DNA from 2 places in the Kribbella voronezhensis genome. Region 1 is predicted to be linked to the other one. Evidence: riboswitches for the same ligand, from Rfam matches in the RefSeq annotation. Region 1 holds a riboswitch; the other holds the start of a gene.

Region 1 (15,162 bases):
ACCAGGCGCAGGGTGAATGACATGACTGTTGTTCACCCGTACAGTGGAACGCGGACGGACGATCACCGACCGCACGGGAGACACCAGCAGATGGACAGCGCCAACGCCAGCTCCTCCGGCTCCGCCGCCGAAGCAGCCCAGCCGGCCGTCGCTGGGTTGTCGGACCGCGACGGAGCGATCCTGGGCTTCGAGCGGCACTGGTGGAAGTACGCCGGCGCCAAGGAGCAGGCGATCCGGGACCAGTTCCAGATGTCGGCGACCCGCTACTACCAGGTGCTGAACGCGCTGATCGACCGCCCCGAGGCACTCGCGCACGACCCGCTGCTGGTCAAGCGGCTCCGTCGTCTCCGCGCCGCCAGGCAGCGCGCCCGCTCCGCCCGTCGCTTGGGCATCGAGGTCTGAATTGACACCCCGCTACAGGGACGACAAGGGCCAGGTCCTTTCGTCTCTCGTCGCTGTGCTTGCCGTCGTGGCCATCGTCGGTGGGCTGCTGGTGCTGTTCGGGACGAGGGGCAGCAGTTCCGCGGCCGACTCCGGCCCGAAAGCCTCGACGCCCACGCCTTCCGCTTCAGCGGTCACCAAGCCGACGCCGAGCGCCGAGCCGTCGACCGCGCCCACCTCGGCCCCGACGTCGGCGCCGACCTCCGCACCTTCTTCTGAACCGACCACCCAGCCGACCTCTGCGCCGCCTGTCGAGCCCTCTGTTCCGGTCTCCGAGCGGCCCGCCGTCGAGGTGTACAACAACACCCCGCGCAAGGGACTCGCCGAGGACGTCTCGATCCGTGCCCGGCAGGCCGGCTGGACCGTGGCCGGCCGCGACAACTGGCACGGCAAGATCGTCACCAGCACCGTCTACTTCCCGGCCGGCATGGAAGCCGCGGCCGTCCAGCTCGCCAAGGACATCCACGTGGGCCGGACCAAGGACGCGCTGGACAACATGAAGAAGGACAGGCTGACCGTCATCCTGACGACGGACTACGCCGGATGAGTACCCCCGTTCTGGCGACACCGGCCGGGCGGGAGGGCTGGGAGGCGATCGTCAAGGATCCTGCCGGGGCGGTGATCGCTTCGGACTTCGACGGCACTCTGTCGCCCTTGGTCGAGGACCCGGCGATGTCCCGCGCGGCCGACGGAGCACTGGATGCACTCGCCCGCCTGGCCGGGACTGTCGGGCAGGTAGCGATCGTCACCGGTCGACCTGCGCTGGTCGCCACCGAGCTGTCCGGTGTCAGCGGGCACGCAGGACTCGGGCGACTCGTAGTACTGGGTCACTACGGGTTGGAGCGTTGGGAGGCCTCGACAGGGGCCATCACGAGCGAGCCGGTGCCGGAGGGTGTCGCTGTCGCCCGCGAGCGCCTACCCGGCGTACTGCAAGAGGCGGGGCTGCCGGACGCCTATGTCGAGGACAAGGACAGCTCGCTGGCCGTTCACACCCGCAGACTGCCTGATCCCGTGGGTGCTCTGGAGGCGTTGCGTACGCCGCTGTCGGAGCTGGCGGAGTCGGTCGGCCTGCACCTGGAGCCGGGCAACCTCGTCCTGGAGTTGCGCCCACCCGGTATCGACAAAGGCGTTGCCCTGCGTCGTTTGCTCGAGAGCAGCGGCGCCCGCTCCGTCCTGTACGCCGGGGACGATCTGGGCGACCTCGCAGCCTTCAAGGCGATCGACAGCCTCCGCAGCGACGGCCTGTACGCCGTACTGGTCGCTGCTCGTTCCTCAGGGGCAACTGGGCTCATCGAGTCGGCCGACATCGTCGTGGACGACCCTGCGGGGGTCGTCACGGTGCTCACCGCTCTCGCGGACGCGATCGCAACGCGCTGAACGCCTGGCTCAGCGTCCGGCCGAGCGGCTGCACCGGGTGTTCGGTGTAGCTCCCGTCGGCGAGGTCGGCCAACCGCTCGAAGATGTTGCGGGACGCCGGGCAGCCGGTGCGGAGGAAGGACCAGCCGGCCGCGACGGCGTACAGCGGCAGCATCGGGAGGCCGATCAGGCAGAAGTACTGCCAGGAGTGCCGTTCCTCGTGCCGGACCAGTCGCGGCTGCTCCTCGAAGTACGCGCGGTCGTGCTTGGTCAGGATGAGGTTCCCGATCGTGAAGGCGCCGGCCACCGGGAACTTCGGCCGGTACCCCGTCGCGTAGAACAACCCCCGCGGCCCCCGGCTGATCCGCGCCCGCCCGGCCAGTGCGACCAGGACGCCGGTGAGCGTGGAGAGGTTGAGCGTGTTCACCACCAGCTTCACAGCCTGCCACCCCGACATCGCCATGACTCAGTATGTGGTTCTGTCGGCGGGGTAGGTAAGACTTGCGCCGTGAGTTCGGTGGTACGACGGTGGCGGCCCGGGCGGCCTGTGGATCCCCAACTGGTGATCGGGGGACTGCGGAAGGGGCCTGGCGATCCTGCCTACGTGTACGACGGACGCACTGTCTGGCGCGCCACCAGGACGCCCGACGGACCGGTGCTGCTGCGCTTGACCCCGTACCCCGGGGTGGCTGAGGTCGAGGCCGAGGCGTGGGGGCCGGGAGCGAGCTGGGCGCTGGACGGCGTACCGGAACTGCTCGGGGAAGCGGACAGCTGGGAAGGTTTCGAGCCGCTGCCGGAGCACAAGCCGCTGGTGGAGGCAGCCAGACGGTTCTCCCACTTCCGGGTGCCGCGGACGCGAGCGGTGTTCGAGGCGATGGCCGCTGCCGGGATCGAGCAGGTCGTGACCGGGAAGGAAGCGTTCGCCGGCTGGCGGATGCTGCTGCGCGAGTACGGCGAACCGGCGCCGGGGCCAGGGTCGCCGGACGGCCGCCGGATGATGGTCCCGCCGTCGCCGGAGCAGTGGCGGCTGATTCCGTCGTGGCAGTGGTTGCGCGCGGGTGTCGAGGGCCGTCGTTCGCGGGTGGTCATCACGGCGGCGACGCGCGCGGTCGCCTTGGAGCGGACGCTCGAGCTGACCGACTCCGCCGAGATCGAGCGGCGGCTGCGATCGCTGCCGGGCGTCGGGGTGTGGACGGCAGCCGAAGTACGGCAGCGGGCGCACGGCGACGCCGACGCGTTCTCGTTCGCCGACTATCACGTCTCCCGCAACGTCTCGTACGCCTTGACCGGTGAGGAACTCGACGACGAAGGCACCGCCGAACTCATCGAGCCATACCGCGGTCATCGCTACCGCGTCCAGGCCCTGCTGCAGCTGTCCGGTCTCGGCCACCCGCGGTACGGACCCCGCAAGTCCCTCCCCACCCACACTCCCGGAGCTACCCACCGGCTGCGCTGAGTGGCCACCGCGATCACTTGAACAAGTTTCGACCACGGGCCATTAGGGTCGAGGCAAATGCGAATCGATGGGGACGGGCTCTACCTGGTCGCCGGAGTGGCGTTGCTGGTCGGCGCGATCCTGCCGCGGCTGCTGCGCCGGTATGCGATCTCGGCTCCGATCGCCTTCGTCGGCGCCGGGCTGCTGCTCGGCCTGGCGGTGGACCGGAGCCACCTGAGCCCGATCGCGGAACCAGGGCTGACCAAGCATCTGGCCGAGCTGACCATTCTGATCGCGCTGATGGGCGTCGGGCTGGCGATCGATCGTCCGATCGGCTGGCGGCGCTGGAAGGTGACCTGGCGACTGCTGCTGATCGCCATGCCGGCCTGCATCGCCGCCGTGGCGGGAGCCGGCTGGCTGCTCGGTCTGGCGCCCGCGACGGCTCTGCTGCTCGGCGCCGTGCTCGCGCCGACGGACCCGGTGCTCGCCTCCGACGTCCAGGTCCAGGGACCGACGACCGGCGACGGCGCGGAGCCCGAGGAGGACGACGAGGTGCGCTTCGCGCTGACCTCGGAGGCCGGACTGAACGACGGACTGGCGTTCCCGTTCGTCTATGCGGCGGTGTTCGCCGCGACCAAGGGCGCGGTCGGCGACTGGGGACTGGAGTGGTTCGCCTGGAACCTGGTCGGCAAGACCGTGATCGGCATCGCCGTCGGGGTCGCGGCCGGCTGGCTGCTCGGCCGGATGGCCTTCGCGGCGCCGTCGCGCACGTTCCGGCTGGCCGACTCCCGCGAGCCGGTCTTCGCCCTCGCGGTGACGTTGGGGGTCTACGGTCTGGCCCAGGTGCTGCACGGCTACGGCTTCATCGCCGTGTTCGTGGCCGCCCTGACGCTGCGGGCGGCCGAGCGCGGTCACGACTTCCACCAGGAACTGCACGGCTTCGTCGAGGAGCTCGAACACATCCTGACCTGGGGCATCCTGCTCCTGCTCGGGGTCGCCATCACCGGCGGGATCCTGAAACCGCTGACCGTGGCCGGCGCGGCAATCGGGGTCGGGCTGGTACTGGTGATCCGCCCGCTGACCGCGTGGCTCTCGCTGCGGGGGACGCCGCTCGGGCCGTCCGAGCGCTGGGTGACCGCCGCGTTCGGTGTGCGCGGGGTCGGTTCGGTGTTCTACCTGGCCTACGCGGCCGAGGATTTCGGGCCCGAGCTGCCGTCGCTGTGGGCGACCGTCGCCTTCACGGTGGTCTTCAGTGTGCTGGTCCACGGAATGGCGGCCACACCGCTGATGCGGATGCTGGAGTCGCGCCGCGAACGCGCGCGGGAGTGAGATCGGCTGTCTCGGATAGTGGGAATGCCGGACACAATGTGGACCCGATTGGGTAACCTCGGCAGTGCTCATCCAGAGGGACTGAGGGAAACGGCCCGTTGAAGTCCCGGCAACCCTCCCCGTTGACGTCCTCGATCCGAGGCGCTCGCGGCGGAACGGTGCCAAATCCGTCCCGCGCCGAGATCCGGTCCGGGGAAGATGAGGAGGGAACCTCCATGAGCCAGAGCACCGCCACCGCCCCGCACACCATCCGTGAAGGTGCCTTCGGCAACGGAACGCACCTGAGCTGCCGGGCTTGTGGCGCGAAATCCGAACTCGGCCCGTTCTACGCCTGTATGGAGTGCTTCGGTCCGCTGGAGGTCGGGTACGAGTTCCCGGCCATCACGCGTGAGCAGATCGAAGCCGGACCCAAGAACATCTGGCGCTACCAGCCACTGCTGCCCGTCCCGGTCGACGTGGCCAGCTACCCGAACACCGAGCCCGGCTACACCCGGCTGATCGACGCCGGCAACCTGGCTCGCGAGCTCGGCCTGCGCAAGCTGTGGGTGAAGGACGACTCCGGCAACCCGACCCACTCCTTCAAGGACCGGGTCGTCGCCAGTGCGCTCAGCGCCACCCGCGAGCTCGGCATGAAGGTGTTCGCCTGTCCCTCCACCGGCAACCTGGCCAACGCCGTCGCCGCCGCGGCCGCCCGGGCCGGGATCCGCTCGGTCGTCTTCATCCCGCACGACCTCGAGCGCCCGAAGGTGATCACCACCGCCGTGTACGGCGGCACGCTGGTCGCCGTCGAGGGCAACTACGACGACGTGAACAAGCTCGCCTCCGAGATCGCCGGTGAGGAGGACGGCTGGGCGTTCGTGAACGTCAACGTCCGCCCGTACTACTCCGAGGGCTCCAAGACGCTCGCCTTCGAGATCGCCGAGCAGCTCGGCTGGCGGATCCCGCAGCAGGTGGTGATCCCGGTCGCGTCCGGTTCGCAGCTGACCAAGATCGACAAGGGCTTCACCGAGCTCGGCAAGCTGGGCCTGGTCGACGCCACCGACTACAAGATCTACGGCGCGCAGGCGACCGGCTGCTCGCCCGTCGCCCAGGCGTTCCGCGACGGGTACGACGTGGTCAAGCCGGTCAAGCCGGACACCATCGCGAAGTCGCTGGCGATCGGCAACCCGGCCGACGGACCGTACGTGCTCGACGTCGCCCGGCGTACCGGCGGGGTGATCGAGGACGTCAGCGACGAAGAGGTCATCGAAGGCATCCAGCTGCTGGCCCGGACCGAGGGCATCTTCACCGAGACCGCGGGTGGCGTCACCGTCGCGACGCTGAAGAAGCTGATCGCGACCGGCCAGCTCGACCCCGAGGCCGAGACGGTGATCATCAACTCCGGCGACGGGCTCAAGACGCTCGACGCCGTGGCCGACCGGGTCGGCCCGAAGGTGACCATCCCCGCGTCCTACGACGCCTTCGTGAAGGCAGGTCTGCAGTGAGTGTGAGCGTGCGCGTCCCGACCATCCTGCGGCCCTACACCCAGGGTGCCTCCGAGGTGTCCGTCGAAGGTTCGACGCTGAGCGAGGTGCTGGAGTCGCTGGACACGTCGTACCCGGGCATCAAGGGCCGGGTCCTGGACGAGTCCGGTGAGCTGCGCCGGTTCGTCAACGTGTACGTCGACAACGACGACGTCCGGTTCTCCGAGGGCCTGCAGACCGCGATCAAGGACGGCGGCCAGGTCTCGATCATCCCGGCCGTCGCCGGCGGCTGCTAGATCCTCGCAGTGCGGAACGAGCGGCGGTAGGTGTCCGGTGGGACGCCGACGATCCGCTTGAACTGACGACGTAGCGTCGTCGCGGTGCCCAGGCCGGTGGCGACGGCGACCGCTTCGACGCTCTCGTCGGTGGATTCCAGGAGTTCCTGCGCCCGGCGTACGCGCTGGGTCAGGAGCCATTGGATCGGCGCCTGCCCGGTGACGGCCCGGAACTGGCGGCCGAGGTGGCGAGGGCTCGTGTTCGCCTTGCGGGCCAGGTCGGTGACGGTCAGCGGCTGGTCCAGCCGCTCCTGGGTCCAGGCGAGCAACCTGGCCAGCTGATGGTCGCCGGAGACCTGGATCGGCGTGGTGACGAACTGGGCCTGACCGCCATCACGATGCGGTGGTACGACGAGGCGGCGGGCGACCGTGTTCGCCACGGCCGCGCCGTGATCGAGGTTGACCAGGTGCAGGCACAGGTCGACCGCGGCCGCCTTGCCGGCGGCGGTGAGGACTTGGCCGTTGTCGGTGTAGAGCACATCCGGGTCGACCAGCGCCAGTGGATACCGGGCGCTCAGCTCATCGGCGTGGGCCCAGTGGGTCGTCGCCCGGCGCCCATCGAGAAGCCCGGCGGCGCCGAGGACGAACGCCCCGGTGCACAGAGAGGCGATCCGGGCACCTGCCTCGTACGCCGCTCGCACGGCCTCCACCAGTTCCATCGGCAGCGGGTCGTCGACATCGACGTACGCGGGCACGACCACGGTGTCGGCGGTGACCAGGTGCTCCAGGCCGTGGTCCGGCTCGAGCTGGAACGGGCCGACCTGGATCGGACCGGGCCCACAGAGCGACACGTCGTACCAACTGCTTTCGGACCCGCGTGGGGGATTGCCGAAGATCTCGTACGCGACGCCGAGCTCGAAGTGCAGGATGCGGCCCGCGGTGGCCAGCGCCAGGGTGTGCATGTCCGAAAGTGTACGCATGGTGTCGTTCGGGACTCTCACAGTCGGAGGGGTCCGACCGGCAGAGTGGACCGCATGAGCGATATCGAGGAATCAGCAGTGGTTGTCTACGGCGCTACAGGTCACACGGGTCGGTTCGTCGTCGAGGAGCTAGTCCGGCGCGGCCTGACCCCGGTGGTGTCCGGGCGGGACGGGGCTCGGTTGGAAGCGTTGTGGGCCGGCCTGGAGGTTCGGCCGGCGACGGTCGACGACCCGGGCTCGCTGGACAAGGCCCTGGCCGGAGCAGCAGCGGTGATCAACGCGGCCGGGCCGTTCGCGGTGACGGCCGGGCCGGTGCTCGAAGCGGCTTTGCGGGCAGGGATTCCGTACCTGGACGTCGCGGCCGAGATCGAGGCGAACGTGACGACCTACACGTCCGGCGCCGAAGGTGTTCCCGTCGTACCGGCGATGGCCTTCTACGGCGGACTGGGCGATCTGCTGGTGACCGCGGCGATGGGTGAGTGGACGGCCGCGGACGAGGTGCATGTCGCCTACGGGTTGAGCAGTTGGCATCCGACGCCGGGCACGCGAGTCGCCGGCGAGGTGTCACACGATCGTCGTGGGGGCCGCCGCGTCCGGTTCACGGGCGGCGCGCTCGAGTACCACGACGAGAAGCTGGCGGAGGAGGATTGGCGCTTCCCGGAGCCACTCGGCCGGCGGGCTGTCGTCGCGGGGTTCACGATGGCTGATGTGGTGACTGTTCCCAGCCACCTGGACGTGCCCGAGGTTCGTACCTACATGAGCGTCGAGGCGGCGCGGGATCTGGCCGACGCGGACACCCCGGCCCCTTCGGTCGACTCGTCGGGCCGCTCGGACCAGACCTTCGTCGTCGATGTCCTGGTCCGCGCGGGCGGCGTCGAGCGTCGCGCGAGCGCCTCCGGTCAGGACATCTACGCCGTCACCGCGCCGCTCGTCGTCGAGGCCGTCCAGCGGATCTTGGACGGTCGCTTCCGGACCACCGGGATCGCGTCGGCCGGCGCGATGTTCGACGCGGCCGACTTCCTGCGCTCGTTGGCTCCGCACCTCTCGGTCGAGCTGCCCGGCTGAGCGGTGTCGGCTGGCCTGGGCGGCCGTTGTCACTGAGGATGGGCTGATGCGCGCGATAGTGGTCGAGCAGTACGGCGTACTGCCGTCGGTCCAGGAAGTTCCGTCGCCCGAGGTGCAGCCCGGTGGAGTGGTCGTGAAGGTCGAGGCGACCGGGCTGTGCCGCAGCGACTGGCACGGGTGGCAAGGGCATGATTCCGACATCGTGCTGCCGCATGTCCCGGGTCATGAGCTGGCCGGGACGATCGCGGCAGTCGGTGAGGGTGTCGAGGGCTGGGCGGTCGGCGACCGGGTCACCTCGCCGTTCATCTGCGCGTGCGGGACCTGTGAGCAGTGTGCTGCCGGGAATCAGCAGGTGTGCCCCAACCAACTGCAGCCGGGGTTCAACTATTGGGGGTCCTTCGCGGAGTACGTCGCGCTGCCGTTCGCGCAGGTGAACCTGGTCCGGCTTCCCGACGACCTGGACTTCGACACGGCTGCGGGACTCGGGTGCCGCTTCGCCACGTCGTACCGGGCGGTCCGGCAGGTCGGCCGGGTGGTCGCGGGGGAGAGCGTGGTGATCTTCGGGTGTGGCGGGATCGGGTTGTCCGCGGTGATGATCGCGGCGGCGCTCGGGGCGAAAGTCGTTGCCGTTGACACCAATCCTGCCGCGCTCGCACTGGCCGCGAAGTACGGGGCGGTCGAGGTTGTGACGGCTGGTCCGGAGGCTGTCGCGCGGATTCGTGAGTCCACCGGTGGCGGGGCGCACGTGACGATGGATGCGCTCGGCTCGAACGAGATCGTTCAGGACGCACTGCGATCGCTGCGGCCGCGGGGACGGCATCTGCAAGTGGGGTTGCTGCCGGACGGCGTACAGGTCGACGTGTCTGGGCTGATCTGGCAGGAGCTCGAATGGCTCGGCAGTCATGGCATGGCGGCGCATCACTATCCCGAGATGCTGGCGCTGGTCGCGTCCGGCGAACTCAAGCCGGCTGAGCTGGTCACCCGCACGATCTCACTGGCCGAAGTCCCTGCTGCGCTTGAAGAATTGAACCTCGGTACGCCGGCCGGCGTCACCGTGATCCGGCCGGGGGCAACAGCGTCGCTGGGATCAACGCGACCAGACTGATCGCGGCCAGTACTGCGGATGCCGCGGTGGCTCCTGCTGCCGCGGCCCCTCCTGTTGCTGCGCCCGCTCCTGCTGCTGCGTCGGCGAGGCCGCTCGCGACGGCGATGCCGAGGGTCGGGCCGATGTTCATCGCGGTTTGCTTGATGCCGCCGACTACCCCGGCACAACCAGCCGGTGCGTCGCCGACGACGGTTCCCGTGGCCGTCACCATCACCACGGCGAAGCCTGCGCCGAGCACGGCGAAGCCGAGGCTGCCGATGACGTTGCTCTGGGGTGACGTGGCGATGCCGACGGCGACCAGGATCGTCCCGGCGACGGCGGTCCAGCGCGCGCCGTACCGGAGTACGGCGTTGCCGGCGAAGGGTGCGCCGGCGACCATCACGATCGTCAAGGGAAGGACGTGCAGCCCGGCTGCCAGCGGAGTCAGCGTTTGCTGTAACCGGAAAGTGGCGACGAACAGTGCCCCGAACATCCCGCTGGTGACGATCAGCAGCAGGCTCATCGAGGCCATCACCGGCCGCGAACCCGCCACCGAGCTTGGGATGAAGGGCTGCTCGGTCCGGTGCTCGTGAACTACGAAACTCGCAGCACCGGCGATGACCAGCAGCGTGCCGATCGTTGTCTCTCCCGAGCCGTGCTCCTGCAGGCCGGCAACTGTGTAGACCAGCGCTGCCAACGGCCACGCGAGCAGCGTCGCGCCGAGCAAGTTGACCCGCAGGTCAGGCGGCACTGCGGGTGCCGGAACTCGCAGGAGCAACGCCAGTACGACGATCAGCAAGGCGACCGGGAGATTGATGGCGAAGACGGCTCGCCAGCCGAAGCGCGCGACCAGGATGCCGCCGAGGAGAGGCCCGGCCGCCGCTGCGAGGCCGATCGCACTGGTGCGGATGCCGATCGCACGGCGCAGCCGATCCGGCGGATAGGCGATCCGCAACAACGCCAAGGTGGCGGGCTGGAGCAGCGCGGCGAAGATTCCCTGGAGTGCTCGCAGAGCGATCACCCAGCCGATGGTCGGCGCGACGAGCAGGCCGGCCGACACCACTCCGAAGCCGAGACTCCCGACCCAGAGCAGTCGCCCGTGCCCGTACCGATCGCCGAGCCGCCCGGCCAGCACCAGCAAACTGGCGACCATCAGCAAGTACGCCGTACTGGTCCACTGCACCTGCGCGACCGAGGCCCCCAGTTCGCGGCCGAGCACCGGCTGCGCGAGCAGCAACACCGTCCCGTCGAGCGCCACAACCATCGCCCCGGCGACACTGGCGACCAGCACGACCCAGCCCGCCGTATCCCGGTGTCTCGTCGTTGTCGGACTTGCTTGAGGCACGTTGTCTGCTCCTGTCTCCCTTGATAGTAGACAGTGTCTACTGCCAAAATAGACAGTGTCTACTTCGAGTGGAGGATGGTCGCATGCAGAGTGCTTCCGAGGAGAGGTATTTCGAGCACTACGTGGTCGGGCAGGTGGCGGAGCATCCGGGCACGATCCGCGTCGACGGTCCGCAGATCGTCGAGTTCGCTGAACAGTTCGACCCGCAACCAGGAGGGGACGGTCGTACTGCGGCTGGTGGTCCTCAACTTCCTGGCCACCCGGCCGTCCTGACTCAGGTGGGTGGGAGTCGGTTGAGGAGGGTTTCGAGCATTTCTCGGGTGGCGGCGAAGTAACTGTTCTCGCGGTGGAGGGCGCGGTGGAAGGCGGCCAGTTCGGCGGACGAGATCGTGTTCGAGAAGGTGCTGATCTCGGTCAGGTCGAGGCGGCGGTTGAACAGGTGGACGGTGTCGCGCCAGCGGTGCAGCAGGCCGACGAGTTCGGCGTCGCGGTGCCGGCCGAGTGCGCCGGAGACGAGGGCGAGGTCGACCGCCGAGACGACCAGACGCGGGTAGACCTGGCGCTGGGTCGGCGTATTCGGGGAGAACCGCTCGTCGGACAGCAGCCGGGTGTTCTCCTGCAACTCGTCCGCGACGGCTCGCAGTACCTCGGTACGCCGTTCTGCTTCGGCGGTGAGCCGTTCGACGAAGATGCCGGTCAGCCCCGCGACCAGGGTGAGCGAGTTGACGGCCGGCTCCCAGCGGCTGTTGCCCGGGAAGAAGAACCAGATCACGCCGAGCACGAACGCCAGCCCCAGTAGCCCGTAGCTGACCGCCGTCACGACCGTACGCCGGTACGCCGCCCACTCTGCCTTGCCGCGGGCGATCCGCAGCGCACCGGCCAGCAACCGCAACCGGGCCAGCGCCCGGATCCGCGCCCGCCTGATCCGCCGAACCTCCTCCACCGGCTCCCCCCGCGAGGCCTCCGGCGCTCCCGGCAGGTCGTCCGCAGACCCGGATCCACCCACTCCGGGCACATCGCTCCCCGCGCCGGCGCTACGCGCTCCGGGCGGATCGTCCGCAGACCTGGATCCACCCGGTCCGGGCACATCGCTCCCCGCGCCGGTGTTACGCGCTCGCGGTGGATCGCCGGTGGAGGAGGGGTCGGCGGGTGGGGTCATTGGGCCCAGATGTCGTCGGCGAGGGTGTGGGCTACGACGCCGGAGCTGTCGGGGGCGAGCAGGAGCAGGTCGAGACCGAACGGGCTCGGCCGGCGGGTGTGCCGGAAACCGGAGTGGGCGTGCTCGATCGGCGTCAGCTCGCACGCGGTGGTGAGCTTCTTCAGCCGCTCGGTGGAGAACTTGCGGGTGGTGTAGAGCAGGATCGTGTCTTCCTTGTCCAGCACGACCTCCGTGTGGTCCGGCAGTCCCATCCTGATCGGCTCGTTGGTGTTGTTCCGCCAGACGATCTTCACCCGGAGCGCGTCGTCGGTCTCGACCTCGCCGCGGAAGTCGATCTGGTCGTTGTCGATCCGCAGATCGGTGTTGTAGCGCAGCGCGCTGGTGACGAACTCGGCGAATGCCCGCGTCTGGTGGTACTCGTCGGCCGCGGCATCGGCCGCCTCCTGGTCGAGCCGGGTCGTCGTCGCCACCTCGAGCAACAGGCGGTCCTGCGGCCGCAGTACCCGGGTGATGATGCGCAGCGCGTCCTCGTCGCTCTCGAAGTTCGCCAGCGTGTTGCCGGTCAGCGTGTACAACAGCGGCTCGTCGCCGACCAGCCGGGTCAGCATCTGGCCTAGCTCGTCCATGTTGTCGGCGATCGAGAAGTCGAGCTGGACCGGCAGCACCTGTGCCATCGGGAACCTGGCGCCCCGGACCGGTTCGAGGGTGCCCATCCGGAGCATCTCCGAGCTCATGTCGACCGGGATGTAGAACATCTGCCGGTTCGCCCGGTACAGATCGTCCAGGATGGTGGCGTCCTTGACGCCGGTGCCGACGCCGAGGCTGACGAAGTGGAAGCCGCGCCGCTCGACGTGCGGGCGGACCTTGCGCCAGTGCCGAAGGAACGACTCGGCGCCGGTCTTCATCACCAGGTAGAACGGGTCTTTGGTCGCGTTCGCCCAGGCGATGGTCGGGCCGATTCCCCAGTAGGAGAAGCCGGAAGTGATCTGCTTGCCGTCGCCGCTGGTGGAGAACGGGCCGCGCAGGTCACCGGTCAGCGTGGCGAGTTTGTCGGTCTGGTCCTCGCCGACCAGCAGCAGCGACCAGGCGAAGTCGTCATCGGCCAGCGCATGCTCGAGCTTCCTGATCACGTGTACCGGCTCTGCCACGTCCTACCCCTCCCAAGGTGAGACGTCAGGTTACCGGTTGCCCACGCTCCGCGCAGTCTGGAAAACGGCCGTCAGAGCGCCTTGACGGTGTCGGCCTCGCGGCCCTTGGGGCCGTCGACGACCTCGAACTCGACCGGCTGGCCGTCCTCGAGGGTCTTGTAGCCGTCCGAGACGATCTTGCTCCAGTGGACGAAGACGTCGTCCTGGCCATCGACGGCGAGGAAGCCGTAGCCCTTGTCCGCGTTGAACCACTTCACGGTGCCGCGCACCATCAGAACTCCTGTAGACCTTCAACGGGACCCGCTTCACCCGGATCCCTCGGGTGCCCTGCCAACCACCAGGGCGGTCAACAAGCCTAACCCAGCGGTGAGCGCGAGCCCGACCAGGATCGCGCTCGCCCAGAGCGGGGCACGGTAGCCGGCCACGCTGATTCCGATCCCGCCCAGCACCGGTCCGAGCGCAGCGCCGACGTTGAGAGCGGCGGTGGCCAGACCGCCGGCCAGCGCGGGCGCCTCCGGTACGGAGTACAGGGCGGACGCGATCAACGTCGATCCCACCGCGAACGACAGGGCGCCTTGGATCAGCACGCAGACGACAGCGGCGCCCTGTACTGCGGCCAGCAGAGCGAAGGCGCACCAGCCACCGAGCAGGGCGACACCGGCAGCAAGCAGCAGCCGGGTCGGGCGGCGGTCGGCGTACCGTCCGGCGGCGGTGACCCCGGCGAACGAGCCGACGCCGAACAGGGCGAGCAGTAGCGGTACTCGGCTCGGGCTGAACCCAGCGACCTCTGTCAGGACCGGTGCAAGGTAGGTGAACGAGCAGAAGGTCGCGCCGTTCACCAGGGCACCCAGCAACAGCAGCACTACGAGTTGCCGGTGGACACGGGGTCGTCGGAGCGCCGAGCGTCTGCCGGGCTGTGCGGGGACCGACCGGTGGATCGCAGCCAGAGCTGGAAGGCAGCTGAGGGCGACCGCCCAGAAGGCGGCGCGCCAGCCGTAGTACTGGCCGAGAAGTGCGCCGCCCGGTACGCCGGCGATGCAGGCCAGGGTGGTGCCGCCGATGAGGACCGAGGTCGCACGGCCCTTGGCGTCGGGAGCGACCAGGCCGGTGGCCGTGGCGAGCGCCATGGCCAGGAAGCCGGCATTGGCAAGAGCGGCCAGCACCCTGGTGACCAGCAGCAGCGCGAAGTCGTTCGTCAGCGCACCGACCACATGCGCGAGGAAGAAGCATGAGGGTCGTGAGCAGGGCCGGCCGGCGCGACCAGCGATCACCGAGGACGGCGACTGCCGGTGCCCCGACGATCATGCCCACGGCGAAGGCGGTGGTCAGCCACCCGGCGGTCGGGATCGAGATCTCCAGGTCCCGGGCGATGTCGGGGCCGAGTCCGGAGAGCATGAATTCGGAGGTTGCCTGGGCGAAGACGGCCAGGCCGAGCAGGTACAGCACGAGAGGCATCGAGGAACTCCGCAACCACATCGATGGATGCGGCGGGGTACGTCACCGCCGCATGAGGTCAGCGCTGCTGAGCAGCGCGCATCGACGACGGCCCGAGAGGCACGGAACAAGGAGCCACCGGACAGTCGGTGGCTAGGCTCTGTCGGCCTCGGGGCTGGTCACGGCCGCTACCTTACGAACTCAGCGGCGGAGCGGTCCAACGGTTTCGGTTTCGGTGAGGTCAGCCGCGGTTCGAGGCGGCCAGGCCGACGATGCCGGCGGCGACCAGCAGCAGCGCGGCGGTCAGGCCGAGGTCGTCGGTCTGGATGACGCCGTTGTCGTTGAGGACCCAGATCGTGGCGGCACCGGTCAGGACGGTGCCGGCGATGACGCCGGGGACGTCCGGCTTCGTCTTCCTCATCCGCGCTCCACCCTGATGCTGCCGAGTTTAAGATTCAGGTCCAGTGTGACCGACGCGGGCCCGGCTTTGCCATCGGCACCGAGGTCGTTGAGCACCGTCGCGTCGAGGTTGTGGCCGCCCTTGTGCTGGCCCAGCAGGTTCAGGTCGCCGGTCTGGGTCCGCACCGTCCCGGTCACGTCCACGTTCTCGGGGACCTTGACGACGATCTCGCCGACCCGGCCGTCGAC
Region 2 (15,162 bases), 2.1 Mb from region 1:
GGAGGTAGAGACCCAGTGCGAACGCCTGCAGGACGGTCTTCAGCTTGCCGCCACGGCTGGCCGGCATCACGCCGTGCCGGATCACCCAGAAGCGGAGCGCGGTCACGCCCCATTCGCGCACCATCACGAGAATGGTCACCCACCAAGGCAGGTCGCCCAGAATGGACAACCCGATGAACGCGGCCCCGGTCAGCGCCTTGTCGGCGATCGGGTCGGCGATCTTGCCGAAGTTGGTGACCAGGTTCCAGCGCCGGGCGATGTCACCGTCGAACCGGTCGGTGACGATGGCCACCACGAAGGCCGCCGTCGCGAGCAGCCGGGCACCTTCGGCGTCGCCACCGTCGCGGAGCAGCAGCCAGACGAACAACGGCACGAGCACGAGCCGCAGCACGGTCAGCGCGTTGGCCACGTTCCAGGCACTCGGCGCGCTGAGCGGGCCGGCTGCCGCGCGCGGCACCGGGTTCGTCGGCGGGATCGTCACGCGGTCAGGTTAGCTGCCGGGACGCCTTCCCGGGTGGCCACGTGCGCGGCGTATTCCGCGATCAGGTCGACACCGTCGCTCCCGACGACCTCAGCGGACACCAGGTCACCGACGGCCAGACCGTCCGGAAGGCCGGTCAGCGTCGTCGAACCGTCCACCTCGGGGCCCTGATGCGCGGCGCGGCCTTCGGCGGTGCCGTCGTCGATCGACTCGATGAGAATCTCCACCGTCTCGCCGATCCGGGCCTCGGCGCGAGCCGAAGTCAGGTCCTCGGCCAGCCGGGTGACCCGGTCGAGGCGAGCCGCGATGGTGTCCTCGTCCAGCTTGCCGTCGTACGTCTCCGCCTCGGTCCCGTCCTCGTCCGAGTAGCCGAACACCCCGATCGCGTCCAGGCCGGCGCGGGAAAGGAAGTCGCAGAGAATGTCCACATCATCCTCGGTCTCCCCCGGGAAGCCGACGATCACATTGCTCCGGATACCCGCGGTCGGCGCCTGCGCGCGGACCAGCTCGATCAGGTCGAGGAAGCGCTCGGCGTCGCCGAACCGGCGCATCCGCCGCAGCAACGGCCCGGAAGCATGCTGGAAGGAGAGATCGAAGTACGGGACGACGCCAGGGGTCGACGCCATCGCCGAGATCAGCGTCGGCCGCATCTCGGCGGGCTGCAGGTACGAGACACGCACTCGGGTCAGGCCCGGGACGGCCGCTATCTCGCCGACGAGCGTCTCCAGCAAGCGCAGATCGCCCAGATCCTTGCCGTACGACGTGGAGTTCTCGGAGACCAGGAAGACCTCGCGGACTCCGTTCTCGGCCAGCCAGTGGGCCTCGCCGAGAACCTCGGTCGGCCGGCGGGAGACGAACGCACCACGGAAGGCAGGGATCGCGCAGAACGCGCAGCGGCGGTCACAGCCCGAGGCGAGCTTGAGCGGCGCCATCGGTCCACCGTCGAGACGGCGTCGCATTACCCGAGGGCCACTGGCCGGCGCGGACTGGAGGTCGGGGGCGTCGATGGTCAGCTCACGCTCAGAAGCCTTGACCGTGCGGCCCTTCAGCTCACGATCGGTCGAGCCGCCGGTGAGATCGGCGCGGGTGACGCCCGCTTTCTCGAGTTCGGCGTCCGTCAAAGCCTGGCCGTCGAGCACACTGAACTCGGCGCTCACCGGTGTCAACGGACGAGCAGCCTCGCCCCGCGAGCCGCTCGTCGACGCTCCCGAGGGGTCGCCGTGGCCGGGGAGTGCGACGCCGGCGGCGCCGGCACGGTCGGCTGGGGCGAGGGGCAGCAGCTTGCGGCGGTCGCGGGGGACGTGTGACTGGTGCTTGTTGCCGGCGAGGATCGACCGCAGGCGCTCGGAGATGTCGGCGTAGTCGTCGAAGCCGAGCACGGCGTCTGTTTCGGGCAGAGCCTCGGCCAGTTGCTCGCCGTACCGCTCGGCGAGGCAGCCGACGGCCACCACGGCCTGCGTGCGGCCGGAGTCCTTGTAGTCCGAGGCGGCCAGCAAGGTGTCGACGGAGTCCTTCTTGGCGGCCTCGACGAAACCACAGGTGTTGACCACCACGGTGTCCGCCTCGGCGGCATCGTCGACGAGGCGGAATCCGCCGGCTTCTAACCGGCCGGCCAGTTCCTCGGAGTCGACGTCGTTACGAGCACAGCCCAGCGTGACCAGGGCGACGGTGGTGGGAGTCTTAGTCATCACCCCCGAGTATGACTGCTCCGCCCACCCCACAGAAACCAGCCCATCAGCACCACTCCCCCAGAGGCACGCGAATCGGCGCCGCCGAGCAGACAGGCGAGCCCCACGGGCAAGTACGCGAACGTATACGCCCGGGGGTGGAGCGAATGTGCACGCGGGGTGGAATAGGTGGGCAGCATGCCGACGATGGCGTACGCAGCCGCCGCACCCACCCGCCGAGGACGCAGGCAGGAGACCCTGGCGCGGAGAGAGCAGGCTGGGCGAGCCGAGCCTATTTGTCGGGGCGAACGGGCCTACTTGTCCGGCGGGCCCGGCCTACTTGTCGGGGCGAACGGGCCTACTTGCCCGGCGAGTGGGCCTACTTGTCTTTTTGGATTGTGCCGGTGGGGGTGATGGTGAAGCGTTTGGATTTGGGGGCCGCTGGTTTGTCGTTGATGCGGATGGTGATGTTGGCCAGGGAGCCGAGGCTGACGCGGATGGAGCCTGGGTAGACGACTGTCTGGGACGAACCGGGGCCCAGCAGGCCCTGGAAGAGTTTGAGGCCGTGGTAGTTCCGCAAGGTGACGTACGAGCCGTCCTTGGTGGCCGTGAGGGTCAACTTGACCTTGTTGGTGGCCGGCTTCACCGGCGTCACGGGCGGTTTCGTCGACGTCTTCGTGGGCGTGGGCTTCGGCGACGGAGTGGTCACGGCGATCGTCGGCGTGGTGCGGGAGGCGTTCGCCTCGATGTCGCTCGGAAGCGTGAAGAGGCGGATCATCCCCCAGCCCATCAGGCAGACCAGGATGGCCCCGACGACGAGTGTCCACCGCGGCCGCGCCGGGTGCAGCGACGGGCCCTTCGCGTTCAGGCGCTCCTCGCGGCGGGTGCGATCTGCGTCCTCGGTCGGGTGGGCCTCGTCGTACTTCGCCAGCAGCACGGCCGGGTCGGCTTTCACGACCCGCGCGATCGCCCGGATATGGCCGCGGGCATAGAAGTTGCTGCCGCAACGGGAGAAGTCGTCGGCTTCCATCGCAGTGAGCAGGCCGCTTCTGATCCGGGTCGCGGCGCTCAGTTGGTCGATCGTCAGGCCCGCCCGTTCGCGGGCTGCTGTGAGCTCGCTGCCGATGCTCACGCCATCACCGCCTCTCCACCGTCCGCCTGACTGTTCGGTCCCGTCGACTCCACTAGTCAACGGTCGCGGGCCGACGGGGTCACGGACGGGTCAGAGTTGTTCCCTGACCGGACATCTGGCATCGGCCAGCATGTGTAGCGCCTGCAGCACTTCCCCGTTCGACGGCCGCGCCGTCAACCCGAACGGTACCGCGAGAGACGTCCCGGTGAGCCGACGGTTGGCATCGGTGACCTTGCGAGTCGCCTCGGGCATCGCGGCGACGACCGGTCCGGGGTCGAGCAGGTGGACCGCGATCCGGCCGTCGTCGAGCAGGTGCCGGCGCCGCAGAACGGTGACTTCTTCGATCTCTTCCCAGCGGGCGCCGATCCACTCGTCGCGGATCCGCAGCCGGATCCCGACCTTGTCGGCGACGAACATGTCCCCGGTCGTCAGGCCCCGCGCGCACACCACCGCCAGCGCGGCGAAGCCGGCGGCCGCGAGCCAGCGCAGTACGCCGGTGGCACTGGTCGACGCGGACGCGGCGAAGCCGATCGCGACCAGGGCCGCCCCGGCCGCGAGCGCGCCGTGGACCTGCTGCGAACCGCGGATCGTGAACTCCTGGCTCACGGCGTCCGCGTCCACCGGGTGGGCGTGGGGCATCGTGGAAGAGGCGGTCACGGGTCACTCTCCTCGCAGTGTGGCGATGAAGTCCTCTAGATCGTCCGGTTTCACCAGTACGTCGCGGGCCTTGGATCCCTCGCTCGGCCCGACCACGCCCCGGCTCTCCAGGATGTCCATCAGCCGGCCCGCCTTGGCGAAACCGACCCGGAGCTTACGCTGCAGCATCGACGTGGAGCCGAACTGCGTGGAAACGATCAGTTCGGCCGCCTGCACGACCAGGTCCATGTCGTCGCCGATCTCGTCGTCGAGGTCCTTCGAAGGACCGGCCACAGCGGTGACGTCCTCGCGGTACGTCGGCTGCAACTGCTCCTTGCAGTGCTCGACGACCGCGCGGATCTCGCTCTCGGTGACCCAGGAACCCTGGATACGCATCGGCTTGCTCGCGCCCATCGGCAGGAACAGCCCGTCGCCCTGACCGACCAGCTTCTCCGCACCAGGCTGGTCGAGGATGACCCGGCTGTCGGCCAGCGACGAGGTCGCGAACGCGAGCCGGGACGGCACGTTGGCCTTGATCAGACCGGTGACCACGTCGACCGAGGGCCGCTGGGTGGCCAGCACCAGGTGGATACCGGCGGCGCGGGCCAGCTGGGTGATCCGGACGATCGAGTCCTCCACGTCGCGCGGCGCGACCATCATCAGGTCGGCCAGCTCGTCGACGATCACCAGCAGGTACGGGTACGGCGAGAGCACGCGCTCGCTGCCCGGCGGTGGCTTCACCTTGCCGCTGCGGACCGCCTTGTTGAAGTCGTCCACGTGCCGGAACCCGAAGGCCGCCAGGTCGTCGTAGCGCATGTCCATCTCGCGCACGACCCACTGCAGCGCCTCGGCCGCCTTCTTGGCGTTGGTGATGATCGGGGTGATCAGGTGCGGGATGCCCTCGTAGTTGTTCAGCTCGACCCGCTTGGGGTCGACCAGCACCATCCGGACCTCGTCCGGCGTGGAGCGCATCAGCACCGAGGTGATCAGCGAGTTCACGAACGACGACTTGCCGGAGCCGGTCGCACCGGCGACCAGCAGGTGCGGCATCTTCGCCATGTTCGCGACGACGAAGCCGCCTTCGACGTCCTTGCCGAGTCCGGCGATCATCGGGTGATGGTCGTTGCGGGCGGTGGCGGACCGGATCACGTCGCCGAGGCTGACGATCTCCTTGTCGGTGTTCGGAATCTCGATGCCGATCGCGGACTTGCCCGGGATCGGCGACAGGATCCGCACGTCGGCGCTGGCGACGGCATACGCGATGTTCTTGCTCAGCGCGGTGACCTTCTCCACCTTCACCGCGGAGCCGAGTTCGACCTCGTACCGCGTGACTGTCGGGCCACGCGTGTAGCCGGTCACCTGCGCGTCGATGCCGAACTGGTCGAACACCTCGGTCAGCCGGTCCACGACAGCATCCGAGGCCTTCGTCCGGGCCTTGTGGACCGAACCAGGCTTCAGAATTTGGCCGTCCGGGAGCGTGTAGGTGATGTCGCCCGACAGGCTGAGCTGCTCGACGCGCTGCGGCAGCGGCGTGTGGGGCGGCGGCTCGGGAGCCGACTCGGGCTGAGCAGCAGGCTTCATCGCGGCCGCGACGGCACCGTAAGCAGGCGGAGCACCAGCGGCCGCGTCACCATCGACGTCGTACGGCTCCTCCTCGGCGGCCTTCTTACGACCACGCTTGGAGATCTCGCGCCCCTCGAGCACAGGTGAGTCGTACGGCTTGACGGTCGGCTCGCCGTCCTCGTCCAGAGCTGCCTTCGCCCGGCGCTCCTTGCGCGTGAGCCGGACAGTCTCGTCCGCGGCGGCCGCGACCGACGGGGCATCCGACGGCAGCTCGGTACGGCCGAGCAGTACGTCGAACGCAGCACGCACTCGCAGCGGCACCGCGTAGATCGGAGTCCCTGTGACCACCAGCGCGCCGAAGATCGACAGCAGCACCAGGAGGGGCGCCGCGACGTACTGCGTGAGTAGGTCGGACAGGAGCGAGGACACGACGTACCCGATTGCGCCGCCGGCGTCCTGGAGGCTGCCGTCGGCCGGGTTGCCCGGGCGAGGGATGCCGTTGGCGATGTGCACCAGGCCGAGCACACCGAGGGAGATCGCCGTCCAGCCGATCACCTGGCGTCCAGCCGGGCCGTTACGGTCCGGGTGACGCAGGGTGCGTAGAGCGATGAACAGAAGCATCAGCGGAACGGCCCAGCCGAGCATGCCGACGCTGCCGCCGACAACAGTCCGTACTGCGTTGCCGACCGCGCCGGGCAGCTCCCACCAGAGCGCGGCGGCCACGACGACAGCCAGGCCGATCAGGGTGAGTCCGGCACCGTCGCGACGGTGTGCCGGGTCGAGGTCACGAGCGCCGTGGCCGACGCCGCGGACGACACTGCCGAGCAGGTGCGCTATGCCGATCCAGCACTTCACGAAGCCACGCCCGAGGTACAGCATGGTGGCCGCGAACGGACCCGCGCCGGTGGATCCGGACGCGCTGGGACGCGCAGTGGTGGAGCCACTGCGCTTCTTCGCGCTCTGCCCACGCTTCTGGGCGCCTGACGGACGGGAGCGTCCACCAGCTGCCGACCGGCCCGTTCCAGGGCTGTTGGCTGCCGACTTCCGCGCCCGCGCCGGGGAAGACGTGCGGGTCGCCATATCTAGCAGGCTACCCCGACAACCTCTCGAGTCCCACGTGTCACACGCCGATCACGCCGCCCCATCCGTAGCGTCACGGCGTGCGCACGGGAGGCTGGATCAAGCGCCGGTGACCCCGTCGAGCTGTTCGCGGACGAAGTCCGCGTGCCCGCAGTGCCGGGCATACTCGCCGATCAGGTGGATGTAGATCATCCGCAGCGACGACACCTGGCCGCCGAAGGTGAACTGCTCGTCGAGCGATCGCCCCGCCGCCGCCTTGTCGGACAGCGCCCATTCCTCGATCAGACCTTCGTACTCCGACCGGGCGCGACTCGCGTCGATCAGCTCGAAGTCCGCGTCCTTGCCGAGCTCCGGGGCGAAGACCGGATCGGCCGGCGAGCCGTCGGCGAAGTGGATCCGGAACCAGATCCGCTCCACCTTGGTGAGGTGCCGGATCAACCCGAGCAGCGAGAGATTCGACGGCGGCGCGGGGCGCTCGGCCAGTTGCTCGGCGGTCAGCCCGGCGCACTTGTGCAACAGCGTGGTCCGGTAGAAGTCCAGGTAGCCGGCGAGCAGTTCCCGCTCGGGCGCCACCAGCGAGCCCTCGGGCCGGGTGACTTCGGGTGCGATCCAGGTCATCCGCGCATCCTCCCCCGCCGACACCACGCAGTACCAATCCTTATCAAGGCAACTACGACCGGCCCGCGTGCTCCTGCGGCGAGCCACCGGGGTTATCCAGCGGCGATGAACCGCAGCCCGTCCCGCAGGTAGACCCGCGGATTCGTGTCGAGGTGGCTCGCCCAGTCCGGCGCGGACTCGCCGCGCAGCCAGGCATACCTCGCCAGCCCGTAGCCGGACGGGAAGAACGCAGGCTCGGGAAGGACGACCGGGCGCTGCAGGATCTCGGTGCCGAACTCGTTGGCGAGCCAGTCCAGCCACTCCTCGATCCAGAGCTGTTCCTCGGTGCGCACCGGGCACTTCGGCTGCTTGTTCCACCACATCGTGACCACCTCCAGCTCGTCGGACGCAAAGCGCCTCCGAGAAGTTGCGTCTCAGCATGCGTCCGCAAATCTCAGGAAGCGAGATTGCTGCTGGCGCACCGACCGGCTCGTTGGTTACGGTCTTGGGCAGGTCATGAGTGTCAGCGTCAAGCCCCGGCTCGCTGGCCGGCAACCCTCCTCCGCGGTGGGGTGCCCCGGGTGAGGACCCGGCCGTTCGGATGCCCCGATCGGCAAGTGCGGACCACCGGGAGCAGAAACATGTCGATCCTCTCCATCCTCGAGCCTGCCAACGCCACCGTCGCGCGGCCGGCCGGCGTTCGGCTGACCAACGGCAGCATCCCCGCCACGGTCGGCTCCGACCTGCTGGTGCCGCTGGCCGACGGCCGCGTCACCGATTACGCCAACTTCGACCACGGCGCGAGCGCACCCTGTCTGGAGTCCGTACGAGCCGCAGTGGAGGCCGCCCTGCCCTCGTACGCGTCCGTGCATCGCGGCAACGGCTACGCGTCCCGGATCACCACCCAGTGGTACGAGCGGGCCCGCGCCGAGGTGCACGGTTTCGTCGGCGCTCGCGAGGACGACCAGGTCATCTTCACGCGGCAGACCACCGACGCTCTCAACCTCCTCGCCCGCGCAGTACCGGCCGACGCGACGGTGATCGTGTTCGAGTCCGAGCACCACGCGGCCCTGCTCCCCTGGCCGGCAGAGCGCACTGTGCGTCTAGCGGCGCCGAGCTCGACGAACCAGGCCGTCACCGCCGTCGCCGACGCACTGCGCAGCGCACCCGAAGGACCGCGGCTGGTCGTCATCACCGGCGCTTCCAACGTCACCGGGGAGATCTTTCCGATCGCAGAGATCGCCGCTGTCGCCAGGGCTCACGGTGCCCGGGTCTGTCTCGACGCAGCCCAGCTGGCGCCGCATCGCGTGGTCGACATCGAAGAGCTCGACGTCGACTGGGTCGCCCTGTCCGGCCACAAGCTGTACGCCCCGTACGGCGTGGGTGCGTTGATCGGCCGCACCGACTGGCTCGACGCCGCAGACCCCTACCTGTACGGCGGTGGCGCGACTGCCTCCGTCAACGGCAACGAGACGGTGTGGAACCAAGGACCGGCAAGGCACGAGGGCGGCTCCCCCAACGTCATCGGCGCGATCGCCCTGGCAGCAGCGTGTGCGGCGATCACCAAGCACCGCGAGGCGATCGAGCAGCACGAGTGCACCCTGCTGCCGCGGCTCCGGACCGGCCTGGCCCAGGTGCCCGGCGTCACGACGTACTCGATCTTCGGGGCCGAGGCTGATCGGGTCGGCACCGTTTGCTTCACCGTCGAGGGCATCAGCTCGACCCTGGTCTCCGCTGCCCTCGCCGCCGAGTACGGCATCGGCGTACGCGACGGCAAGTTCTGCGCGCACCCGCTGGTCGGCCACCTACTCGCCGACTCCCCCGAGCACGGTACTGCGGTGCGCGCGAGCCTCGGTCTCGCCACGACCCGCGAGCACGTCGACCGCCTCGTCAACGCCGTTCGCACCCTGGCCACCAACGGCTTGAGCCGCCGCTACGAAGAGTCCACCCACGGCTGCCAGCCTGCCGACGACCCGCGAGACCTGGTAGCCCCACGGATCTGGTGACCCGCACCCGCACCTCCTACTGCTCAGGAGGTACGAGACCTGTGTGGTGAGCAGCGAACGCCAGCAGGTCGGCCCACTCGGATGCGACCATCGCAGCGGGCTTTCCGAAGCCGTGACCGGTATCGACCTCGATACGGGTCAGGACCGGAGCAGATCCCGCCTGCGCGTGTTGCAGGGCTGCCATGAACTTGTGGCTGTGCAGTGGCACCACCCGGTCGTCGTGGTCGCCGGTGACGACCAGGGTTGCCGGGTACGCCGAACCGTCGTGCAGGTTGTGGAGTGGTGAGTAGGCCAGCAGGTCCTCGAACTGCTCGGGGTCGTCCGGCAGGCCGAAGTCCGAGGCCCAGGCGGCACCCACGGTGAAGAGGTGGAAGCGAAGCATGTCCATCACGCCGACACCAGGCAGGGCGACGGCGAAGAGGTCCGGTCGCTGCGTCATGACGGCGCCGATCAGCAACCCGCCATTGCTGCGGCCGTGGATGGCGAGCTGCGCGGCTGTGGTCACCCGCGTCTTCTGCAGGTGCTCGGCCACGGCGATGAAGTCGTCGAACACGTTCTGCTTGTTCTTGAGCCGCCCCTCCTCGTACCACGCGGTGCCGTACTCGCCGCCGCCTCGCAGGTTGGTGATCACCAGTACGCCGCCGGCCGCGAGCCAGGCGGGCCACCCCGGCCGGTAGTCGGTGAAGATCGGGACCCGGAAGCCGCCGTACCCGTACATCACCGTGGGCCGTGGCTCCGACAGGTCCAGGTCCGCCCGGCTGATCACGAAGTACGGCACCTCGCGCCCGGGCTCGACGACGCGCCGCACGGTGATCTCCGGTGCCGCGAAGGTCTCACCGGCAGGCGCCAGCGACGGCAGCGGCCGGAGATCGCCGGACGCGGCAGACACGACGTACGAGAGCGTCGGCTCCGTCGGGGACGACAGTCCGACGAACAGCTCGTCGTACTTCGCGCCGCCGGTGACATCGACCAGTCCGCCACTCGCGAGCGGCACCGAACGCGTGTTGCCGCCGTCGATGTCGTGCAACCTGAGCTCGGGCTGGGCGTCGACCAGGTAGAGCGTCGCCAGCCCGCCCGAGGTCGCATACGCCGACCGCAGCGCGTTCTCGCCCTCGGGGATCACGTCGGTGAAGTTGCCGTCGAAATCACTGCTCACCAAGCGGCCGCGCGGCGCATCCCGGTCCGTCCGCAGGATCAGCCGGTCTCCCGCCATCCGGACGAAGTCGATCTCGTCGGCGAACTCGTCGATCACCTTGATCGGATCGCCCAGCCCGTCGGTCGTGATCGGGTAGAGCCACAACCGGGTGGCGGCGTCGGTGCCTTCGTGCAGGTGCATGACGACGTACCGGTCGTCCTCGGACACCACCGGTGTCACGAAGATCCGCGGCTGGTCCGGGAAGCTCAACACCAACTGGTCGTCGGCCTGCGGCGTCCCGATCTTGTGCAGCTTGAGCTGACCACCGCCGAGCACCTTCGTCTCGGTCCCCTCACTGCGTCCGCCGGCGGGATAGTGCGAGTAGAGGTACGCCGAGGAGTCGGGCAGCCAGACCGCCTCGGAGAACTTGGCCTCGGTGACCACGTCGTCCACCTCGGCACCGGTCGCGACCTCGAGCAGCCGGAACGTGGTCCAGTCGCTGCCACTCTCGTTGATCCCGTAGGCGAAGTAGCGGCCGTCCGGGCTGACCGTGAAGGTGCCGAGCGAATCCGTACCGCCTTCGGACAGCGTGTTCGGGTCGATCAGCACCCGGCCGCCGTCGAGCAACGCGGCGAGCGTGTCGGCGACGTACACGACGTCCTGCGCCTTCGTCCCGTCGTTGCGGCCGACGAAGAACCATCCCGAGGACTGCACGGGCACCCCGGCGCGTGGCCGGCGAAGGATCGCGGTCATCGCCTGCTGGAACCAGCCGCGTTCGTCGTACTGCGTGAGCACGCTTTCGGTGAAGGCGTTCTGCCGACTCACCCAGTCCTTGGTCTCGGCGGCATCGGCGTCCTCGAGCCAGCGGTACGGATCGGCGATCTGGTGCCCGTGCAGCGTTTCGACGACACTCTCGTCGCGACGGCTCTCGGGATAGTCGGCAGTCATACCGCCAACCTAGTACGCCGAATCGGCTCAGCTCGAAGGATTTCCCCTTCCTGCCGGCTGGAGCTCCTTGCGCCACAGCACGGTGCCGTAGAGGTCGCGCAGTGAGACGGTGAACGCCCCACTGTGCGGGTCGATCTCGGCATGACCGAAGAACTGATTGCCGCCGCTCGGCGGCTGGCCGGGGAAGTCCGCCGCCTTCTGGAACTCGACCTTGGGGCCGAAGGTCGGGTCGAGCGCGTTCGGTCCGAAGGTGCCGGCGTTCACCGGTCCGGCGACGATCTCCCAGAACGGATCGAAGTCGGTGTACGCCGCCCGCGCCGGGTCGTAGTGGTGAGCGGCGCAGTAGTGCACGTCCGCGGTCAGCCAGACCGTGTTGCGCACCTTGCGCCGCTTGAACTGGCTCAGCACCCACGCGATCTCGTGCTCGCGTCCGCCCGGAGCTCCTGCCAGTCCGTTGGCAACCGCCTCGATCTCGGTACCGTCCGGGACCAGCAGGCCGAGCGGCATGTCACTCGCGATCACCTTCCAGGTTGCCTTCGACGCCGCGACCTCGCGCACCAGCCAGGCGGCCTGCTCCGCGCCGAGCATCGCGACCGGTCCGGCCACCCCGGGAGCGGGGTTGGCGCCGCGATAGGTCCGCATATCGAGGCAGAACACGTCGAGCAGCGGGCCGTGGCTCACCTTGCGATAGATCCGGTCGCGCTCCGCGGTGTGCACCATCGGGAGGTACTCGAGGAACGCCTTGCGGGCGCGGGAGGCGAGCACATCCACCCGCTTCTCGGTGTAGCGGCCGTCGGTCAGGATCTCGCCGGGATACCAGTTGTTCAGCGTCTCGTGGTCGTCCCACTGGCTGATGATCGGCACCTCGGCGTACAGCTCGCGGACGTTCTGGTCGAGCAGGTTGTACTTGTACCGGCCGCGGTACTCCGCCAGCGTCTCGGCGACCTTCGAGACCTCCTCGGTCACCACGTTCTTCCAAATGGTGCCGTCGGCAACATTCACGATCGCCTGGATCGGCCCGTCGGCGTAGATGTTGTCGCCGGAGTGCAGGAAGAAGTCGGGCCGCGTCCGGTGCATCGCCCTGTACGCGATCATGCCGCCGAAATCCGGGTTGATCCCGTACCCCTGGCCGGCCGTGTCACCGGTGAAGACGAAGCTGACCCGGCGGCTGCGGCCCGGCGTACTGAAGGAGCCCAGGGCCGTCTCACCGAGGCGGCCGGACGAATCCTCGAAGGCGATCCGGTAGTCGTAGCGCTGGCCCGGGCGAAGTCCGCGCAACGGCAGTTGCGCGGTGAAGTCGTCGTCGGCCGAGGTGACCGGGCCGCGAAGCCGGATCGCCCGGTCGAAGCGGCCGTGGCTGGTCAGGTCGACGACGAGCCGGCCCGGCCGATCCGTCCGGGACCAGACGACCGCGGAGTTCGACGTGACGTCGCCACTGGCGATCCCTGAGGTGAGGGCCGGCCTGCCCCGGCGTACGACGCTGGGCGCCGCGGCGGCAGAGCGGGTGGCAGGAAGGGCGAGCGTTGCACCCGCGGCGGTGGTGGCGGCCAGCAACTGGCGGCGGCTCAGGTTCATGCTGCCGAAGGTGCTCCACCCGGATGACCGCCCGGTGACAGCTGAGCGAACTACCTGACAACTCAGCCTGGGTGGTCGCGGCCTTGTCCGGGGACAGATGATGGAAAGACTCCGGGTCGAGAGGGAACGCTGGGAATGACACGAGAACATCGCCTGACGCAGGTGTTCATCGAGCTGGCCGACACGCTGGTCGCCGAGTTCGACCTGGTCGACTTCCTCGGCCGGCTCGCCGAGGCGACCGTCGAGCTGATCGAGGCGGACGCGGCCGGACTGATGCTCGCCGACGACCACGGCGTCCTGCATGTGATGGCCTCGTCCGACGACCAGGCCGAGCTGCTGGAGCTGTTCGAGCTGCAGCAGGACGAGGGTCCGTGCCCGGCGTGCTTCCGCTCCGGTCAGCCGGTGGTGAACGTCGACCTGCACAGCTGGCCGGATTTCGCGGCGGCGGCAGCGGCCGGCGGTTACGTCTCCGCGCACGCCGTGCCGTTGCGGCTACGCGGTCAGGTCATCGGCGCGATGAACCTGTTCCGCTCCAGCTCGGCACCGCTCTCGGCCGACGACACCGCCCTGGCCCAGGCCCTGGCCGACATGGCCACGATCGGCCTCCTTCATCAGCGCGAGGTCGAGGGCCATCGGGAGCTGTCGAGCCAGCTCCAGCACGCGCTGGACAGCCGGATCGTGATCGAGCAGGCCAAGGGCATGCTCGCCGAGCGGGCGGGACTGAGTGTGAGCGAGGCCTTCAGCGCGATGCGTTCGTACGCGCGTGGCAACGGGTGCGGACTGACCTCGGTCGCCCACAACGTGCTCGACGGATCGTTGCAAACTGATGCACTGCTGACCCGTTAGTTGCGTCTGGCGGTCGGCCGTGGTTCCGTTGGGGTATCAGCCACTTTCTCGTGGCGCTGCCCTGGACCCGGTGGCGCATCTCGACCGATGCACTCCCGGATGGGGCGTTTCCATGTCACAGCTCGTAGCGGACGGCAGACCTCCGCAAGGCCCGCAGGAGCGGCACGCAAGTCTCTACAGCGACCTTCTGAACACCGTGCGTGATCTGGGTCTGCTCAAGCGCCGTCACGGCTACTACTGGACCCGGATCGGGCTGGTTCTCGCAGCGCTGGGTGGCGTGGTGACCGGATTCATCCTGCTGGGCGACTCCTGGTTCCAGCTGTTGATGGCCGGTGCCCTCGCGCTGGTCCTGGTGCAGGTCGCCTTCCTCAGTCACGACAGCGCGCACCGCCAGATCTTCAACTCGGCCGCCTGGAACGACTGGACCGCGCGGGTGCTGGCAGGCGGCCTGGCCGGGATGAGCATCACCTGGTGGCGCAACAAGCACAGCAAGCACCACAACGCGCCGAACCAACTGGGCAAGGACCCCGATATCGACATCGGCGTCGTCGCCTTCACCCCCGACCACGTCGCCCGTCGTACCGGCCTGGTGAAGTGGCTCGGCGATCGCCAGGGCTGGCTCTTCTTCCCGCTGCTGACGCTCGAAGGACTCAGCCTGCACGTCGCGAGCCTCCAGCACCTGCTGCGTCGCAACGCCACCCGGGTCGAGCGGATCGAAGCCGCGATCGTGCTGTCCCGCCTGGGCGCGTACGTCGCCGCGCTGCTCATCCTGCTGCCGGTCGGCAAGGCCGGCGCGTTCCTCGGTCTCCAGTTGGCCGTCTTCGGCGTCGGGCTGGGCGCGTCGTTCGCACCGAACCACAAGGGCATGCCGCTGGTGCCGAAGACGATGAAGCTGGACTTCCTGCGCCGCCAGGTGCTGATGTCCCGCAACATCCGCGGCGGCGTGCTGACCGACTTCGCGATGGGTGGGCTCAACTACCAGATCGAGCACCACCTGTTCCCGAGCATGCCGCGGCCGACCCTGAAGACGGTCCGCCCGATCGTTCGCGAGTACTGCGAACTGCACGGCGTGAAGTACACCGAGGTCGGGCTGTTCGAGTCGTACAAGATCGTCATCGACTACCTCAACAACGTCGGCCTACGCGCTCGCGACCCGTTCCAGTGCCCGCTTTCCGCGCAACTGCGGGACTAGCTCTGCAGTAGTGGCAGGGCCGCGGCCAGTGCATCCTCGGCCGCGGCCCGGCCCAGTCCGTGATGGTCGGCGAGCACGGTCGCACCCTCCAGCAGCATCAGGAGCTGCCGGCCGACCCGCACGGGATCCGCCACGCCGGCTGTCGTCGCGATCTCGGTGAACAGCTCCAGATAGCGGTCGAGGTGGCGGGACACGATGGTCCGCGCCGGCTCGACGTGCCGCTGGGTGGCCGCGTTCACGATCGCGCAACCGCGGAAGTCCGGTTCGGAGTACCACTGGCCCAGCACGCCGAAGACGGCGGTCA

Evidence for each region. Region 1 has a riboswitch for S-adenosylmethionine ahead of thrC (threonine synthase). Riboswitches for the same ligand answer to the same signal wherever they lie in the genome.
Region 2: linked by a shared signal. The riboswitch ahead of EV138_RS01815 (aminotransferase class V-fold PLP-dependent enzyme) and the one ahead of thrC (threonine synthase) in region 1 are both predicted to bind S-adenosylmethionine.

The regions. Positions count from the first base shown of each region.
Region 1 is NZ_SOCE01000001.1:2,501,122-2,516,283, reverse strand. Features, by position in the region: gene EV138_RS11380 (DUF3263 domain-containing protein) at 91-402, shown strand; gene EV138_RS11375 (LytR C-terminal domain-containing protein) at 470-988, shown strand; gene otsB (trehalose-phosphatase) at 985-1,818, shown strand; gene EV138_RS11365 (hypothetical protein) at 1,784-2,260, opposite strand; gene EV138_RS11360 (DNA-3-methyladenine glycosylase family protein) at 2,306-3,253, shown strand; gene EV138_RS11355 (cation:proton antiporter) at 3,311-4,561, shown strand; SAM riboswitch class I at 4,627-4,766, shown strand; gene thrC (threonine synthase) at 4,777-6,045, shown strand; gene EV138_RS11345 (ubiquitin-like small modifier protein 1) at 6,042-6,320, shown strand; gene EV138_RS11340 (helix-turn-helix domain-containing protein) at 6,317-7,261, opposite strand; gene EV138_RS11335 (saccharopine dehydrogenase NADP-binding domain-containing protein) at 7,334-8,344, shown strand; gene EV138_RS11330 (zinc-dependent alcohol dehydrogenase family protein) at 8,391-9,449, shown strand; gene EV138_RS11325 (MFS transporter) at 9,394-10,773, opposite strand; gene EV138_RS11320 (hypothetical protein) at 10,833-11,033, opposite strand; gene EV138_RS11315 (hypothetical protein) at 11,048-11,716, opposite strand; gene EV138_RS11310 (L-histidine N(alpha)-methyltransferase) at 11,929-13,080, opposite strand; gene EV138_RS11305 (cold-shock protein) at 13,152-13,352, opposite strand; partial or broken gene EV138_RS11300 (Cmx/CmrA family chloramphenicol efflux MFS transporter) at 13,386-14,535, opposite strand; gene EV138_RS11295 (hypothetical protein) at 14,756-14,935, opposite strand; gene EV138_RS11290 (PspC domain-containing protein) at 14,932-15,162, opposite strand, start outside.
Region 2 is NZ_SOCE01000001.1:393,344-408,505, forward strand. Features, by position in the region: gene pgsA (CDP-diacylglycerol--glycerol-3-phosphate 3-phosphatidyltransferase) at 1-481, opposite strand, end outside; gene EV138_RS01785 (MiaB/RimO family radical SAM methylthiotransferase) at 478-2,169, opposite strand; gene EV138_RS01790 (helix-turn-helix domain-containing protein) at 2,528-3,280, opposite strand; gene EV138_RS01795 (hypothetical protein) at 3,371-3,937, opposite strand; gene EV138_RS01800 (FtsK/SpoIIIE family DNA translocase) at 3,941-6,358, opposite strand; gene EV138_RS01805 (DinB family protein) at 6,659-7,177, opposite strand; gene EV138_RS01810 (hypothetical protein) at 7,270-7,539, opposite strand; SAM riboswitch class IV at 7,669-7,782, shown strand; gene EV138_RS01815 (aminotransferase class V-fold PLP-dependent enzyme) at 7,798-9,162, shown strand; gene EV138_RS01820 (prolyl oligopeptidase family serine peptidase) at 9,179-11,245, opposite strand; gene EV138_RS01825 (alkaline phosphatase D family protein) at 11,273-12,820, opposite strand; gene EV138_RS01830 (GAF and ANTAR domain-containing protein) at 12,956-13,666, shown strand; gene EV138_RS01835 (fatty acid desaturase family protein) at 13,779-14,858, shown strand; gene EV138_RS01840 (TetR/AcrR family transcriptional regulator) at 14,855-15,162, opposite strand, start outside.